One region of the Viridibacillus sp. NPDC096237 genome, then DNA from elsewhere that is predicted to be linked to it. Evidence: riboswitches for the same ligand, from Rfam matches in the RefSeq annotation. Region 1 holds a riboswitch; each other region holds the start of a gene.
What was found. A riboswitch is a leader RNA that binds a small molecule or an ion and turns the genes downstream of it on or off. The one in region 1 is predicted to bind S-adenosylmethionine.

Region 1 (4,615 bases):
GACCTTTGCCAAGTACAATTGGCGAGTTCTTTAAATTCTCAGTAGCAAAAGTAAGCATCGCTTTCATTGGACACTTTTTTTAGAGGTTGTTCACCACATCCTCAATTTTTCTCATAAGATATTCTTGAGGTAGTTGATCAAGTCATTTCAATTTGATCTCTTTCAGGATTATTTTTTCACGTCACCATTCTCCATTACCTCAAAAATTTTGTTTTTATTACATGTGTAGTTGATTTGAGCGGAGGTGGCGCCCGCCCGCGGAAAGCGTCCACCGTAGCGGAAATCAACGGTCGTATCTATTTATATATATTCTAAAATAAAAAGACCACTCAAAGAGTAGTCTTTTCTAATTTATTAGTTGAATTAAGCGATAGGACCGCCGTTTTTCACGATATCTTCTGATACAACACCGAATTTTTTGAAGTTTTCTCGGAACATGTCAGCAAGAGCAGAAGCTTTTTGATCATAAGCTTCTTTATCTTTCCATGCGTTACGTGGATTTAATACTTCAGTTGGAACACCTTCAACAGCTACAGGTATTTCTAGACCGAAGATAGCATCTTTTTCAGTGGAGACGTTATTTAATTTACCATCGATTGCGGCACGAACCATTGAACGAGTATAAGAAAGTTTCATACGGTTACCAACGCCATATTCTCCACCAGTCCAACCAGTGTTTACTAAGAATACGTTTACTTTGTGTTCATCGATCTTGTTACCTAACATTTCAGCATATACTGTTGCCGGAAGTGGTAGGAATGGAGAACCGAAGCATGTTGAGAATACTGGTTCAGGTGAAGTAACACCGCGTTCAGTACCTGCCAATTTAGATGTGAAACCACTTAAGAAGTGATACATTGCTTGCTCTTTTGTTAATTTACTGATTGGAGGCAATACGCCAAATGCATCTGCAGTTAAGAAGATGATTGTTTTTGTATGACCTGCAACAGATGGATCAACAATGTTTTCGATATTTTGAATTGGGTAAGCAACACGGGTATTTTCCGTTAGCGAACCATCGTCGTAATTTGGAATACGTGTTTCTTCATCAATTACTACGTTTTCTAGTACAGTACCAAAACTGATAGCATTGTAAATTTCAGGTTCTTTCTCTTTAGAAAGGTTGATAGTTTTAGCATAGCATCCACCTTCGATATTGAATACACCGTTGTCAGACCAACCATGCTCATCATCGCCGATTAATTTACGGTCTGCATCTGCAGATAAAGTTGTTTTACCTGTTCCAGATAAACCGAAGAATAGTGCTACATCGCCTGCTTCACCAACGTTTGCTGAACAGTGCATTGAAAGAATACCTTGTTGTGGTAATAAGTAGTTCATGATACTGAAAATCGATTTTTTCATCTCACCAGCGTATTCAGTTCCGCCAATTAGGATGATGCGTTTTTCAAGAGAAACGATAATGAAAGTTTCAGAATCAGTTCCATCTACTGCCGGGTCCGCTTTGAAAGTTGGAGCAGAAACGATTGTGAAGTCAGCTTCATGTGTTTCTAGCTCTGCTTCAGTAGGACGAATGAATAATTGATGTGCAAATAGGTTATGCCAAGCGTATTCATTTACTACTCGAATAGCTAAACGAGATGATGTATCTGCACCTGCAAAACCGTTAAATACAAATAATTCTTCTTTTTCTTTCAAGTAGTTAACTACTTTAGTGTACAATGAATCGAAGATATCCGATGAGATTGGTCTATTTACTTTACCCCAATCAATTTTATCTTTCGAACTTTCTTCTTCAACCATATATTTATCTTTAGGAGAACGACCTGTATATTTTCCTGTGACTGCTCTTACAGCACCATCAACAGTTAAGATTGCTTCACCGCGTGAAGAAGCTTTTTCTGTTAATTGTGGTACTGAAAGTTGTTCCAGAATATTTTCACCTTTCAATAATTCCTTCAGTTCATTCGTAATTTCTACTGAATTCATCGTTTTACGTACCATCCTTTTTATATTATTTCTCTTGTTAGAGGGGATTTATATTTCATTTTCGAAATTAGTATAACACATTTAGTTAAATAATCTATACTAATTGCAATATAATTTTTATGAAAATTGTACTTTTTTTTAAGAAATAAAAAAGATGTTGACAACTAAGCTATAATGTTCTAATATGTGAAATTGAACGGATACTCTTATCCCGAGCTGGTGGAGGGTCAGGCCCTATGAAACCCGGCAACCTGCATTGTGTTTTTATGTGATGCGCTGGTGCTTAATCTGATGCAAGGATTTTATCCTTGAACGATAAGAGTGAAAGGTGCTTATGAATTATTCCCTTCCACTCATTAGTAATAATGGGTGGAAGGGTTTTTTTATCTAAAATAGACCAATTCCTAAATTTTTGATAAGTATATGTAATTTATGCGGTTCTATTTATATATAGTGGCACTTTCTAGAATCCTCGTGTTAAAAGCAGCAACGGCTTGGTGTTCAATCCTACTGGAAAGAACTAACATGGGTAATGAGTACCGTATCATTTCCGAGGCAATCTCGCAGATAATAGGAGGAAACCAAATGACAAACCGTCGACTGTTTACATCAGAGAGTGTAACAGAAGGACATCCAGATAAAATTTGTGATCAAATTTCGGATGCCATTTTAGATGAAATCGTTTCAAAAGACCCGAATGCACGTGTTGCGTGTGAAACTACAGTAACAACTGGTCTTGTATTAGTAGCAGGAGAGATTACAACATCAACTTATGTTGATATTCCTAAAATCGTTCGTGAAACGGTAATGGAAATCGGCTATACGCGTGGTAAATATGGCTTTGACGGTGAAAACGTTGCTGTTTTAACAGCAATCGGTGAGCAGTCAGCTGATATCGCATTGGGTGTTGACCAAGCTCTTGAAGCACGTGAAGGTTCAATGACAGATGAAGACATTGAAGCAATTGGTGCTGGTGACCAAGGTTTAATGTTTGGATTCGCTTGTAATGAAACACCTGAGTTAATGCCTTTACCTATTAGCTTGGCACATAAATTAGCTCGTCGATTATCAGAAGTTCGTAAAACACAAGAGTTAGCTTATTTACGTCCGGATGGTAAAACTCAAGTGACAATTGAATATGATGAAAATAATCATCCTGTTCGCGTTGACACAATCGTTATTTCAACTCAGCATGATCCAGAAGTGACATTAGAGCAAATTAAAGAAGATTTACAAGCGTGCGTAATTGCTCCGGTTGTTCCTACTGAATTACTTGATGAGAACACAAAATACTTTATCAACCCAACTGGTCGCTTTGTAATTGGTGGACCAAAAGGTGACGCAGGGTTAACAGGACGCAAAATTATCGTAGATACTTACGGTGGATACGCTCGCCATGGTGGCGGTGCATTCTCTGGTAAGGATGCGACTAAGGTGGATCGTTCTGCAGCTTATGCGGCGCGTTATGTTGCAAAAAATATTGTAGCAGCTGAACTTGCCGAGCGTTGTGAAGTACAACTTGCTTATGCGATTGGTGTTGCACAACCAGTTTCAATTGCAATCGATACTTTCGGTACTGGTAAAGTGAAAGAAGCAGATTTGGTTGAGTGGGTTCGTGAATTATTTGATTTACGCCCAGCAGGCATTATTAAAATGCTTGATTTACGCCGCCCTATCTACAAACAAACAGCTGCTTATGGCCATTTCGGCCGTACAGATTTGAATGTTCCATGGGAAGCTACAGATAAAGCTACCGTTTTAAAAGATAAAGCTGGACTTTAATTCATTCTGGAAAATCCCAATAATACTAAATATCCCGAGTTACATATTGATTATTTTAGTAATCAAATGTAGCTTGGGATATTTTTTGTTTTTATATAGAAGAAACTCACAATAAGAAATTAAAAAAACCTGAGAAATCGTATGAAAAACGATACTCAGGCTTCTAGATTTAGTTATTTTTGTAGTGATTTATAATATTGTCCTTTTTCATAATACTCATTCACAATGCGATCCATATCTTTTTTATCTTCTTCAGTTAACTCGCGAATAACCTTTGCAGGGCGTCCAAATACTAATGTGTTAGGAGGGATTATCTTACCTTGTGAAACGAGACTGCCGGCACCAATAAATGCGCCTTCACCAATTTCAGCACCATCTAGGATAATTGAAGCCATCCCAACAAGAGCGCCTTTTTTTACAGTACAGCTATGTAATGTTACTTGATGTCCAATTGTCACATCGTCTTCTAAGATAAGTGGATATGCAGGACTTTGATGTAAACAACATAAATCTTGGATATTTACTTTGCGTCCTATAATTGTAGGAGAAACATCTCCACGGATAACCGTATTATAAAAAATAGAAGAATCAGGTCCTATAGTAACATCGCCAGTGATAATAACGTTATCGCCGACAAAAGCGGATGGGTCAATAGATGGTTTTTTGTCTCTGAATGGATAAATCATCGAAAAATGCCTCATTTCAAGTTATTATGTATTATTATCGTAACAAAAGGAAGACATGAATGGAACAGTTATAGTAAGAATACGTTAAAATATAAGATAGGAATTTATGAGGTGAGATAGTAATGTGGAAATGGGAAACTGACGGCCAAGCAAGAGCCGTCGCTGTAATTATACATAGTGCATACGAACATCATCGT
Region 2 (4,615 bases), on a different contig from region 1:
CGTTCAATTAAACGTAACACATTAGCTATTAATAGATCTATTCTGGATATTGCTCAAGCAAACGGGGACTTGACTAAACGAGTAAAAGTAAAAACAAAAGATGAATTTGCTGAAATCGCCAATAGTACAAATGTGTTAATCACATCCATCTCTTCATTAGTCAAACGCGTGAGTACACTTGCTGAAAGTGTATCTGCTAGTGGGCAACAATTAATGGCTTCAGCCGATGAAAATTCGAATATTATCCAATCAATTGCCGATACAACAGGTGAAATCGCTGAAGGTAGCGAGCAAACGATGCTACGTATGAATAACGCCGTTCAAAAGATGAATTTGTTAGAAGAAGCTGCACGTTACTTAAGTACAGATGCTGAACATGTGAAAACAGCAACTGATCAAATGAAGATTGCTGCTGAACTTGGTGAAAAAAGCGTAGAACAGTCTTCAAAAGTGATGATGTTGATAGAAGAAACTATGGCTAATACAACAGAAACTGTTGAAGCACTAGGTAAAAAATCATCCGATATTACTTCCATTATTCGTACAATTACTGATATCTCAGAACTAACAAACTTACTGGCCCTTAATGCAGCCATCGAAGCAGCTCGTGCTGGTGAACATGGTAAAGGATTCGCTGTCGTAGCAGATGAGGTTCGAAAGCTAGCTGAGCAATCTCAAAAAGCCGCACTGGAAGTAACGGGGATCGTTTCATCAATTCAATCAGAAGTACAAGCTATTATCACACAAAATCATGATGGTGTACAAAATGTGATACACGGTGTTGAAGTGACAAATGAAACAAATGCTTCTTTAGATAAAATTATTAAACAAACAAACGATACTGTAGCGATTATTAACAAAATGGTCATTCAAATTGAGCAAACTTTAAGCTATAGCCAAGAAGTGGCTGCCTCCTTTATAGAAGTAAATCAGATTGCAGAAAATACAGCAATGAGCACAGAGCGTTCCGCAGCTTCTGCAGAAGAAGGCTCTGCATCAATGCAAGAAATTACAGCTTCAGCAGTTGAACTATCCAATCAAGCTGACGAATTACGAAAAGTGGTTGGGGAATTCAAAGTATAACTTTTTCACTAAATGACTTGCAATTTCTATTGAGATTGCAAGTTTTTTTATTCCGCTCATTAATTTATATGTATTAGAAATTCCTTCGTTCATAATGTTATTACCCCAATCCTCCCTTCTTAAGACAACATTTCATGTGATAACAATGATTACACTGGGATGTTAGTCGTATATAAAAAAATGGCAGGAGACATGACATCATCTCTCGTCCATTTACATATTAACAAATTCGGCATACGTTTTATTACCATGTACTTTGCAGCCATATAGATAACATTTTAAAACATAGTATGGCTCGAAATAAATTCTTGGGCGGTAGCCCTTCAAAATTCGTCCAATCAGTGTATTATATTTTTCTTTTGTATGTTGTAAGTCCATATTGGATTCTTCGAGATTTTCCTCTATCAACGCTTTATCTATTGCTCTTACACTACTTTTTACAATTTCATCAGCAGTTTCTGTTTTCATCTGGTCTATAATATCTGACGCTTCTTCTACTCTACCTAATTGAATAAGCGCATAAACATAATGTTCTACCCAATCATACGATCTAACAATTTCTCTCCATCCTATTTCAAACAAAGGAATTGCTTCTTCAAAGTAGTTAATTTGCGCATAAAGTTCAGCAACATTTACTTCACCCATATAATTTTCATCATCTGCATTAACTTTTTTAAGCGTATTAAGTACAGAATCGTAATCATCTAAATATAAGTAAGAAACCATTTCCGCATATTTTAAAAAATCGCCATCAGTTGCAGATTTTTTATAATGTTCTGCTGCTTTTTCAAAATTGTCCATGTTAAAATATGCTGCTGCTAAATTCCCATGAACTACTTCAGTATCTTCCATTTTTAAAGCATATTCTAAAATTCTGATTGCTGAAATATATTTTTCCATTCGCAAATAAATTTCACCTAGTAAAGCAAAAGGAAAATAATGTTTTGGTTGTTGTTCTATTGCTTCAGCTAAGAGCGGTAAAGCTTTGTAATATTCTTCAGCGTCTTTAATATAAAAACATGCTAAGTTATGGAGCGATTGTATATCTCTTTTTTCTATTACTGCTTGCTCTAGCATCATTTGAGCTTCTTCAAATTTAAATTCTTGTAATAACTGATTAACAGCTATGTCATTTAAATTCATCTCGTCACCTTCCAATTCAACTATGCAAATAATAGCATATTCATATAAAAATTGTACCACTTCTCAAAACTTATCAACTTTTCAAATTATACTTGTTTCATAAAAATGTTGATATTCTCATGTTTACATGGTAAAATTTCATTATTATCAACTTTCAAACAATTGAATATACTTACTTATCAAGAGAGATGGAGGGACTTGGCCCGACGATATCTCAGCAACCACCCTATTTGCGGCAAGGTGCTAATTCCAGTAGACGTAGTCTTGTAGATAAGGAGATTGACTTCATATTTTGAAGGCCCTCTTCCTTAGAGGGCCTTTTACTTTTTTAATAAAGGATGATGACATGATGACAAACAACCGTATTGAAACACGCCTAGTTCAGCTTGGTAATAACACTGATCAAAAAACGGGTGCTATTAACACACCGATTTACCTTTCGACAGCCTATAAACATGCGGGTCTTGGACAATCTACTGGCTACGATTATACACGGACAAAAAATCCGACACGCACTGTATTAGAGGAAGCTATAGCTAACTTAGAATCTGGAGACGCTGGCTTTGCCTGTAGTAGTGGGATGGCTGCTATTCAATTAGTATTGTCCCTTTTCAAATCAGGTGATGAGCTTATTTTACCTGAGGATATTTACGGTGGAACTTACCGTTTACTTGCTCAATACCATGAACAATATGCGATTAAACCTCATTATGCGAAATTCTCTTCAACTGAAGAAGTTGAGTCCTACATTAACGACAAAACGCGCGCCATTTTTATTGAGACTCCAACTAACCCTTTAATACAGGAATTTGATATTGAGCTATATGCAAAGCTTGCAAAAAAACATCATTTACTTCTGATTGTTGATAATACCTTCTTAACACCCTACTATCAACGTCCAATAGAGCTAGGTGCTGATATTGTTCTACATAGTGCAACTAAATACATCGGTGGCCATAATGATGTTCTGGCTGGGCTTGTCGTTAGTAAAGGTGAAGAGCTTAGCGAAAAACTATTCACAAATCATAATGCAGCAGGTGCAACACTTGCTCCATTCGACTCATGGTTACTGCTACGAGGATTAAAAACGTTACATCTTCGCATGAAACAACATACGGAAAATGCTAAGCAAATCGCGGCTTATCTAGAACAAGAACCTTTAGTAAAAGACGTTCTGTTTGCTGGTAAAGGCGGCATGATTTCTTTCCGTTTACAAAAAGGTGACTTAGTTGGTAAGTTTTTAGAAAGCTTGAAATTAATCGTCTTCGCTGAAAGCTTGGGCGGTGTGGAAAGCTTTATCACATATCCAACTACACAAACACATGCGGATATTCCAGAAGAAGAACGTATAGCTCGGGGTGTTGATGACTCTTTACTTCGCTTTTCTGTGGGTATTGAAGAAGCAGAAGATTTAATCGCCGATTTACAACAAGTTTTTTCTATCTTAGAAAAAGAGGTGTCATCATATGAGTTCAATTAATGAACAAATCGAAACAAGTTTAATCACCGCTTCTACTCGTGGTAATTACGAGCAAAAAACTGGTGCAGTAAATGTTCCAATATACTTATCATCTACATTTGATCAGGAACATTTCGATTCTTTTGGTCCGTATGATTATAGTCGTTCTGGCAATCCAACTCGTGATGCTTTAGAGAAGACAATTGCTGAACTTGAAGGTGGTACTCGTGGATTTGCATTCTCTTCAGGAATTGCAGCCATTGCTTCCGCCTTTATGATCTTAGAAGCCGGCGACCATATTGTTGTGACATCTGAAGTATACGGTGGAACATACCGTTTCGTAACACAAGTGTTAACAAAGTTTGGAATTGAACATACATTTGCTGATTTCTCTGAATTAGCATCAGTTGAAGCAGCTATACGTCCAAATACAAAGGTATTATATATAGAAACACCAGCTAATCCCCTTTTAGGTATTACTGATATAGAAAGTGTTGTGGCTATTGCAAAGGCAAATGGTGCTCTAACGTTTTTAGATAACACTTTTATGACACCTTTATATCAACGTCCATTAGATCTTGGTGTGGATGTTGTATTACACAGTGCAACTAAGTTTTTAGGGGGGCACAGTGATATTATCGCAGGGCTTGCAGTAACAAAAGACGTAGATCTTGGTAACAGAATCTACTTCATGCAAAACTCATTCGGTGCTATTTTAGGTGCGCAAGATTCCTTCTCTTTAATTCAAGGTATCAAAACGTTAAATGCCCGTTTAACACAATCAACAGCATCCGCATCAAAAATTGCAAATTATTTAGATGCTCATGAACTCGTAGAAGAGGTATATTTCCCAGGCTTAGAATCGCACCCAGGTCATGATATCCATACAAAACAAGCAAAAAATGCTGGTGCCGTATTATCATTTAAACT
Region 3 (4,615 bases), on a different contig from region 1:
AAAAACAGTTTTCCGAGTTAGATGACACATATATCGTAACAGCTGATGGTAGTCAGGGGACAAAAGGATTTGTCACAGACTTTTTAAAAGATAAAGCACCTTCTTTTGATGTTTTTTATAGCTGTGGACCAACGCCAATGCTAGCAGCATTAGAGCAAACTTATCCAGATAAAAAAGGTTTCCTATCCTTTGAAGAACGCATGGGCTGCGGTATTGGAGCTTGTTTCGCCTGCGTATGTAATACCACAGATACAACTGATAAAGAATACTTGAAGATCTGTTCTGACGGTCCAGTCTTCCCGAGAGGAGTTGTGAAGCTATGAATAGATTACAAATCGAATTACCAGGATTATCATTAAAAAACCCAATTATCCCAGCTTCAGGGTGCTTCGGATTTGGACAAGAATATGCACAACTTTATGATCTATCTCAGTTAGGTGCAATCATGATTAAAGCTACAACATTAGAAACGCGCTCGGGTAACCCAACACCACGTGTTGCTGAAACAGCAGCGGGTATGTTGAATGCCATTGGCTTACAAAATCCAGGGCTAAAGCATGTGTTAACACATGAACTTCCTTGGTTAGAAAAATATGATGTACCGATTATTGCAAATGTTGCTGGAACAGAGACTGCTGATTATGTAGCAGTAGCAGAAGCTATTTCAAAAGCACCAAATGTACATGCATTAGAGTTGAATATTTCTTGTCCAAATGTTAAATGTGGCGGGATTCAATTCGGTACAGATCCACAATCAGCAAGTGACTTAACGGCTGCAGTAAAGGCTGTGTCAGATGTACCAGTCTATGTAAAGCTATCACCAAATGTAACGAATATTTCTGAAGTTGCTAAAGCTGTAGAAGCAGGCGGAGCAGATGGTATTACGATGATTAATACATTGATCGGTATGCGTCTACATCCGAAAACGGGAAAACCGATTATTGCTAATGGTACCGGAGGTTTATCAGGTCCGGCTGTAAAACCAGTAGCAATTCGCATGGTCCATGAAGTAAGTCGAAATGTCAATATTCCTATTATTGGAATGGGTGGAGTTGCAACTGCAGAGGATGTTATCGACTTCCTATCTGTGGGGGCGAGTGCTGTAGCAGTAGGTACTGCCAACTTTGTGGATCCATTTGTATGCCCAAATATCATTGAAGCATTACCACAAAAGCTAGATGAATTAGGTTATGACAAAATAACAGATGTAATTGGAAGGAGCCACCGCTAAATGAATGATAAGCCTATTATCGCGTTAGATTTTTCAGATGAACAGAAAGTAATGACATTTCTTTCTCAGTTCAACGAGCCACTATTTGTGAAGGTGGGTCTTGAGCTTTATTTACAAGAAGGGCCAGACATCATTCGCAAAATTAAAGCGCAAGGTCACGACATATTTTTAGATTTAAAACTGCATGATATTCCAAATACGGTGAAATCAGCGATGAAAGGCTTAGCAAAACTAGGTGTAGATCTAGTCAATGTCCATGCTGCAGGCGGCTCCAATATGATGACGGCTGCTCTTGAAGGTCTAATAGAGGGAACGGAGGCTGGTAAAGAGCGACCAGCTTTAATTGCGGTAACTCAGTTAACTTCAACGACTGAAGAGCAAATGCAAAACGAGCAAAAAATCAATTTATCATTAGATCAATCAGTACTGCATTATGCCAAGTTAGCACAATCAGCGGGTTTAGATGGTATAGTTTGCTCTGTACTTGAAGCAAAAGCAATCAGCGAAATATGTGGAGAAAGCTTCTTAAAAGTAACACCAGGAATTCGTATGGCTGGTGGTGCAGCACATGATCAAAAACGTGTTGCTACACCTGATTTCGCACGTCAAGAAAGCTCGACGCAAATCGTAGTAGGGCGTGCAATAACTCAAGCAGAAAATCCAGTTGAATCGTACCATGCTGTACAACAATTATGGGGAGGACAACAATAATGACAATTCAAAAAGAAGTAGCACAAGGCATGTTAGAAGTAGGAGCGGTAGAACTAAGTCCGAATGATCCATTTACTTGGGCTTCAGGTATTAAATCACCAATCTACTGTGATACACGTTTAACGATTTCTTATCCAAAAGTACGTACAACAATCGCAAACGGTCTTGCAGCGCTTATTAAAGAAAACTTCCCAGAAACAGACGTAGTAGCTGGTACAGCAACAGCAGGGATTCCGCATGCAGCATGGGTAAGTGATATTTTAGACTTACCAATGGTATATGTACGTTCAAAACCAAAAGACCATGGTCGTGGTAACCAAACAGAAGGGAAACTTTCAACAGGTCAAAAGGTAGTTGTAGTAGAAGATATCATTTCAACAGGTGGCTCAAGCATTACAGCTGTAGAAGCACTTCGTCGTGAAGGGGCAGAAGTACTTGGTGTTGTTTCAGTGTATTCATATAAATTACCGCGTGCTGAACAAGCCTTTGAAGAAGTTGGTGTTCCTTACTATAGCCTATCAAACTTCGAAGCGTTAGTTGAAGCGGCAAAAGAATCAGGTGCTATTGATGAATCAGACATTCCAGGTTTACTGCAATGGCATAAGGATTTAAAAGCAGGGAAATTAAAATAATATATTTAATTTAGGCATTCAAAAAAACTAGCATGAGAATCGGAATTCTCTCATGCTAGTTTTTTATTGTTCAAAATTCTAATTCGAATTAAGGAATTATTTTTCATGGAAATAAAATAATTGGGAAAAAATGTTGCTAAATTATAGAAAATGTTTTAAAATCAATTAAACCAATAAGTTAACTAGGAATATTAACTGAATTTCTTATCTTGAGAAACTGAGGGAATTGGCCCGTTGAAGTTTCAGCAACCCCTATTGTTTAGGAAGGTGCTAACTCCAACATGATTGCATGAAATCATGAGAGATAAGAGTTGAATTAGCTCCCCTCAACTCTCTTTCTAGATTATGTAGAAAGAGCGTTTTTTATTAGAAGTTGTTTATTCCGTAATTGGTTAATAAAAAAGAGAGAGGTTTTAAGATGGTACAAAGAATTGATGGAAAACAAGAGAAGTTTGTATTGAATGGAGCGACACAAGTAGGAAGTGTTATTTTAAAAGTAAAGGATCTGGAGCGTCAAATTGCATTTTATGAAAATGTAGTTGGTCTTGATGTATTAGAGAGAAATACACAACATGCTAAGTTTGGTGGAAAAGGTAGTAACACAGTTATTTTTGAATTAGAAAAAACAGCAGAAAAATTACAACCGGCTAAAAGCACAGGTTTATTCCATACAGCATTTTTATTACCAAGTAGAGAAGCATTTGCAACGAAATTTTTCGAAATTCTGCGTAATAAGGAAACGATTGATAGTCCAGTAGAACAAGCTTCACGTTTCCCGCACTTTGAACGCTTCATCCCAATTGCTAGATTAGATAGTGCGAGTGATCATGGATATAGTGAGGCATTTTATTTGTATGATATTGAAGGAAATGGTATTGAGATATATGCTGATCGTAATCGTGAAGATTGGGATAAGTATCCAGGCGGTAGTAATCCACTTAACTTTAAAGAATTAGCACCGTTAGCTGATTTTGAAACAGATGGTAAATTACCAACAGAAACAATTGTTGGCCATGTCCATTTACGAGTGGCTAATATCGAGGAATCGGTAGGTTTTTACGTCAATACGTTAGGTTTTGAGGAACAGGTAATTATTGATACAGCATTCTTTATTTCGACAGGTGGCTATCATCATCATATTGCGGGAAATGTATGGTCGGGTGAGGGGCTACAAAAGGCGGCGGAAAATGAATCAGGATTGAAAGAAGTAAGGTTTAAATTACCAACAACAGAAAATTTTGAAACAGCAAAAAAATATATTAAACAACAAACACAAATTCAAGATTTGGGAAATAAGTTTGCGGTAGAAGATCCAAGTGGTAATCGTATTGTTTTTGAAATTGCATAAAACAAATAAAGTAAAATCGTTATAGAAGGTGACAAAATGAAGTTTGATTTTATGTATTTTTTAGAGTCGTTACCACAGTTATTGAAGTATGTATATATCACATTAGGTGTTTCTATGGTATCCATGATTATTTCATTCCTTATTAGTATTATGCTTGTTCTCATTGATCGTAATCGAATGAAAGTGTTATATCCATTATCTCGATTATATATTTCATTTTTTAGAGGGACACCATTACTTGTGCAGTTATTCGTTTTATATTTTGGACTTCCTCAGATTTTCCCAGAGATGGCTGTTATAACGTCCTTACAAGCAGCCTTAATCGGTCTAAGCTTAAATAATGCAGCGTATTTATCTGAAATTTTACGTGGTTCTTTAAATGGAGTTGAGAGCAATCAAATGGACGCTTGTTTGTCTGTAGGAATGACAAAAATGCAAGCCATGAGAAAGGTGATTTTTCCGCAGGCTATTCGAGTAGCAGTTCCTGCACTTGGTAATAATTTTATTGGGCTAATTAAAGAATCATCTTTAACGTTTGTATTAGGCTTAGCAGAAATTTTAGCTCATGCTAAAATGCTTGCTGCAGAGTCTTATCTTTATATGGAAAGTTACTTAGCTGTTGCAATTATCTACTGGGGATTAACCATTATTATTGGTTGGCTACAGAGACGATTAGAATATCGCTTGGAAGTA
Region 4 (4,615 bases), on a different contig from region 1:
TGAGAAAAAATGGCAAGGTCAAATGCCAATCATCTATAACTTCTATGGTGAGGCAAGCTGGTTAACACCAGTTCTCGATTCAAATGGTTTCTTACAAAACTATTTCATCGTCTCAGCAGCTAATCCTGAGCTTTCAGTTTCAGGTACAACTCCAAATGAGGCATTAAGACAATATAAATCGATCTTAAGCCGTGGTGGCGGTTCTGTAAACGGTAGCTCGCAACAAGAACAAGCGACAATTAAAGGGAAAATTGTTCGAGTTTATAAAGAGAAAAATGGCGATTTCACAACTGTGTCGTTTATGTTAGATAACAAAGATAACTATAGTGTCAACTCAGAAGTTGTACCACTAGCAATCTATCTAGAAGAAGGCGACAAAGTCGAAGTGAAATATATCAACTCAGGCGAAGTCTTCTTACCTGTAAAAGAGCTCGTAATAGAAGGATTAGTAAAAGAATAAAATGAAATGTCTACCTGTCACTTCATAGTGGCAGGTTTTTTCATAGGTTTATGATTAAGTGAAAGAGATAATTAGTATTATAAAATGAAGCAAATTAGGTCAAACGCATACAAAAAACCTCTAAAACTAGGTATCCCTAATTTTAGAGGTTCCTTTATTACTTCCAAGTAAAGCCTTTTTGCGCCAAAAATTCATTGATATGTGGTCGACGTTGCTCTATTAAGAAGTCAGCCATTTGTTTTGTCCAGTTAGCCATTTTACGATTTGATCCACGACTAGCGTAGTAAGCTTCCAGTGTTGCATCATATTCATCTAGCAATGTGTCATATTGTTCTACATCATAATTATTTTCATGCAGTACAGCTTGTACTGGTAAACGAGGTTTTGTTTCATTTCGCTTAGTAGGTACACCGATTGTTATAGCGAACAAGGGGAAAACGTATTCTGGAAGCCCGAATAATTCGCTAATTTCATTTGGATTATTACGCGCTCCACCAATATAACAAATACCATAACCTTGGTCTTCAGCAGCAATAACGAAGTTTTGAGCGAAAAGTGCAACATCTGCAACACCTACAAGTACGTTTTCCGCAGAATCAGCAATAATTTCTACACCATTTTTTTGACCAGCAACTTGCAGTCGTTTAAAATCTACACAAAATAAAAACGAAGCACCAGCTGTTCCAAACTGGAACTCATTATTTGAAAGTTCTCCAAGTTTTTTCTTCTTATCTTCATCCGTAACCCAAATGACGCTGTATGCTTGTACGAAATGAGAGCTTGCCGCCATTTGTGCTGTTTCAATTAAATCGATAATGACTTCTTTAGGAATACTTTCTCCTGTATATTTGCGTACAGAAGAGTGACTACGTAGTAATTCTTTTACCATAATTAGAAACCCCTTTGTGAAATGAAAATATTTACTTTCTTTAGGCTACCATAATTTAAAGTTTACTTAAATTAATTTTATATGACTAAACAGAGTATCTATTAAATTAATTTTCAGAAAAGACAAATAAAGGTATTGACATCGGTTCGATATATCTTCTATACTTGTCAACAAGATGGAACTGAATCAAATACTCTTATCAAGAGCGGCGGAGGGATAGGCCCTACGATGCCCAGCAACCGGTGAGTGACGAACTCACAATGGTGCTAATTCCTACAGATTTTTAATCGGATCTGACAGATAAGGGGAGGAAAAATTGCGTATGCAACCCTCTTCTTAGTGAAGAGGGTTTTTGTTTTTCCACAAAATCCTCATCATACCTCCGATTTGCCATCTAAAAACATTCAGGAGGAATAAATGATGACTAACTTACGTCCAGAAACTTTATTATTACACGGTGGCCAAGTAGCAGATCCAACAACAGGTGCACGTGCGGTACCAATTTATCGTACAACCGCTTACGCTTTTAATAGTTCGGAGCATGCTCAAAAACTATTTGCACTTGAAGAACCTGGTAATATTTATTCTCGTATTATGAACCCAACTGTCGATGTATTCGAAAAACGCGTTGCACTTTTAGAAGGTGGAACAGCAGCAGTAGCATTATCTTCAGGAATGGCTGCTATTTCATTCTCAATTTTAAATATTGCTCGTGCTGGAGATCATATCGTTGCTTCAGGTAGTTTATATGGCGGTACATATAATTTATTAGCCAATACTTTACCACGCTATGGCATAACAGCTTCATTTGTAGATGAAAGAGATCCAGAAAATTTCCGTTCAGCAATTCAAGAAAATACAAAAGCGATTTATGTGGAAACAATCGGTAATCCAAGTTTAACTGTAGTAGATATTGAAGCCTTGGCAAATATCGCACATGAAAATGAGATTCCATTAATTGTTGATAATACATTCCCATCACCATATGGTTCAAATCCAATCAAGTTCGGAGCAGATATTGTAGTGCACTCTGCAACAAAATGGATTGGTGGACACGGTACAGTAATCGGTGGAGTCGCTGTTGATGCTGGAAAATTTGATTGGACACAAGGGAAATTCCCTGACTATACTGAGCCAGATGCATCTTATCATGGTATTCGCTATGGTGTTGATGCTGCAAGTGCTGCATTCGCAACTCGTCTGCGCGTTCAATTACTACGTGATTTCGGCCCAACATTAAGTCCTGACAATGCATTCCAATTAATTCAAGGTCTCGAAACACTACATTTACGTGTACCACGCCACAATGAAAATGCACAAAAAGTTGCAGAATATCTACGTAGTCACGAAAATGTAGAGTGGGTTAGCTTCAATGGCTTTGAAGACAGTGCAACTCATGAAAATGCAAAGAAATATTTAAAAAATGGCTTTGGTTCAGTTCTAACATTCGGTATTAAAGGTGGGCGTGAAGCCGGTCGTCAATTAATTGATAATATCGAGTTATTCTCCCATGTAGCTAATGTTGGTGATGCACGTTCGTTAATCATTCATCCAGCATCTACAACACACCAACAGTTAAGTGCGGAAGAATTAGTAGCTGCAGGAGTATCTGAAGAGCTTGTACGATTATCAATTGGTTTAGAAGCAATTGAAGATATTATTGCAGCTCTAGATAATGCTTTCGCAAAAGTAGATGAAGCGGTAGTAGCAAAATAAGTATTTATATAAGAAGAAAAGATCAAGACAAGGGATGACGAGAGGCATTATGTCATCCTTTTTCCTTTTCAAAGTATAATATTTTATACTATGAACAATTTGTCTGGAAATTTAAAATACAGTTAATATGTTATTATTAATGGATTAATTTGACCTTTCTAGAAAAACAATTGTCCTCTCCCGAAAGATTTTTCTTGTAATCTGTTCATTAATAGTCTAAAATCATCAATAAGTAAAAAAATTGAAACACAGTGTATTAGTGATTGATAGAATCGCTAAACACTATTTGAAGAACTATTCGTAAGGGGATTGTGAGGCATACACGCTGTGAAGGGGTTCAATACAGCAGTACAGCAACATAATTAGCAAATAGCGATATATCTTTTTCTCTGAATTAATTGGAAGTCAATATCATATGGTGTTGGGCTGAAGAACAAACAAAATCTGAACTACACAATGAGTTTTAACATCTGATTTTGATACCAATACCATCAATACTAGATGGGGTTTGAACACAATTTGGAGATTGAGTGTAAGATTGCAATATTATTTTGGAGGCGATCGTATGGCAGCGGTAAAGGTAGCAATTCTAGGATTTGGTACTGTAGGGCAAGGAATTTATCATATCATAAATGAAAAGCGTGAACAGTTTAAGGAGACATTAGGAGTAGATATTGAAATTGCAAAAATTTTAGTGCGTGACGTGACTAAACCTCGTTCAAATGCACCTCAAGAGTTAATGACAGATAACTTTGAAGATATTTTAGCGATTCCAGATTTACAAGTTGTATTCGAAGCGATTGTTGGTGAAGAGCCAGCATTCAAATATTCAGCACTTGCAATCGAAAGTGGCTGTAACGTAATTACAGCTAACAAAGTAATGTTCTCTAAACACGGCCTATCTTTACAAGAAAAAGCGAGACAATATGGCGTACAAGTGGGCTATGAAGCAACAACTGCTGGTGGCGTTCCTGTCATCAAAACAATGCAAAATATCTTACGAGTAAATGACGTACACCATATTCAAGGGATCTTGAATGGTACATCAAACTATATACTAACTCAAATGCGTAGTGAAGGCCTAGCATTCGATGATGTATTAAAAGATGCACAAAGCCTAGGATATGCAGAAGCGGATCCTTACAATGATATTTCTGGTCAAGATGCTTTCCGAAAACTTATGATTCTAAGTGCGTTAGCATTTGGTAAACAACCAAGATGGGAAGATGTTGATGTAATTGGTATTACTGAAATCACTTCCGAGCAAGTAGAAGAAGCTTCTGCAAAAGGCTTACGTTACCGCCATGTAGCAGATGTACAATTAGGCGAAGATGGAGAGTTAATCGCCAAAGTTGGACCTGAATTAGTTGGACCAGAACATCCACTTTACTCAATTGAAGGTGTTAATAACGCAGTAGCTCTTGATACAAACTACATTGGTACCTTAACTCTTGTAGGACCGGGAGCAGGTATGTTCCCAACTGCAAGTGTAATGGTTGAAGATTACGCAGACATGCTAGCTAAACAAACAGCGCCAGTTACAATCTAAT

Region 2: linked by a shared signal. The riboswitch ahead of ACQKMD_RS12390 (methionine biosynthesis PLP-dependent protein) and the one ahead of metK (methionine adenosyltransferase) in region 1 are both predicted to bind S-adenosylmethionine.
Region 3: linked by a shared signal. The riboswitch ahead of ACQKMD_RS02205 (VOC family protein) and the one ahead of metK (methionine adenosyltransferase) in region 1 are both predicted to bind S-adenosylmethionine.
Region 4: linked by a shared signal. The riboswitch ahead of ACQKMD_RS11870 (O-acetylhomoserine aminocarboxypropyltransferase/cysteine synthase family protein) and the one ahead of metK (methionine adenosyltransferase) in region 1 are both predicted to bind S-adenosylmethionine.

What each region holds. Positions count from the first base shown of each region.
Region 1 covers NZ_JBNNTI010000007.1:108,842-113,456, reverse strand. The annotation lists gene pckA (phosphoenolpyruvate carboxykinase (ATP)) at 364-1,950, opposite strand; SAM riboswitch class I at 2,154-2,272, shown strand; gene metK (methionine adenosyltransferase) at 2,536-3,732, shown strand; gene ACQKMD_RS06900 (gamma carbonic anhydrase family protein) at 3,906-4,418, opposite strand; gene ACQKMD_RS06895 (alpha/beta hydrolase) at 4,541-4,615, shown strand, end outside.
Region 2 covers NZ_JBNNTI010000020.1:38,650-43,264, forward strand. The annotation lists gene ACQKMD_RS12380 (methyl-accepting chemotaxis protein) at 1-1,083, shown strand, start outside; gene ACQKMD_RS12385 (tetratricopeptide repeat protein) at 1,297-2,226, opposite strand; SAM riboswitch class I at 2,400-2,503, shown strand; gene ACQKMD_RS12390 (methionine biosynthesis PLP-dependent protein) at 2,576-3,706, shown strand; gene ACQKMD_RS12395 (aminotransferase class V-fold PLP-dependent enzyme) at 3,702-4,615, shown strand, end outside.
Region 3 covers NZ_JBNNTI010000001.1:424,960-429,574, reverse strand. The annotation lists gene ACQKMD_RS02225 (dihydroorotate dehydrogenase electron transfer subunit) at 1-323, shown strand, start outside; gene ACQKMD_RS02220 (dihydroorotate dehydrogenase) at 320-1,231, shown strand; gene pyrF (orotidine-5'-phosphate decarboxylase) at 1,232-1,942, shown strand; gene pyrE (orotate phosphoribosyltransferase) at 1,942-2,574, shown strand; SAM riboswitch class I at 2,776-2,885, shown strand; gene ACQKMD_RS02205 (VOC family protein) at 2,993-3,922, shown strand; gene ACQKMD_RS02200 (amino acid ABC transporter permease) at 3,959-4,615, shown strand, end outside.
Region 4 covers NZ_JBNNTI010000019.1:774-5,388, reverse strand. The annotation lists gene ACQKMD_RS11880 (hypothetical protein) at 1-460, shown strand, start outside; gene ACQKMD_RS11875 (NADPH-dependent oxidoreductase) at 618-1,349, opposite strand; SAM riboswitch class I at 1,543-1,656, shown strand; gene ACQKMD_RS11870 (O-acetylhomoserine aminocarboxypropyltransferase/cysteine synthase family protein) at 1,770-3,065, shown strand; gene ACQKMD_RS11865 (homoserine dehydrogenase) at 3,631-4,614, shown strand.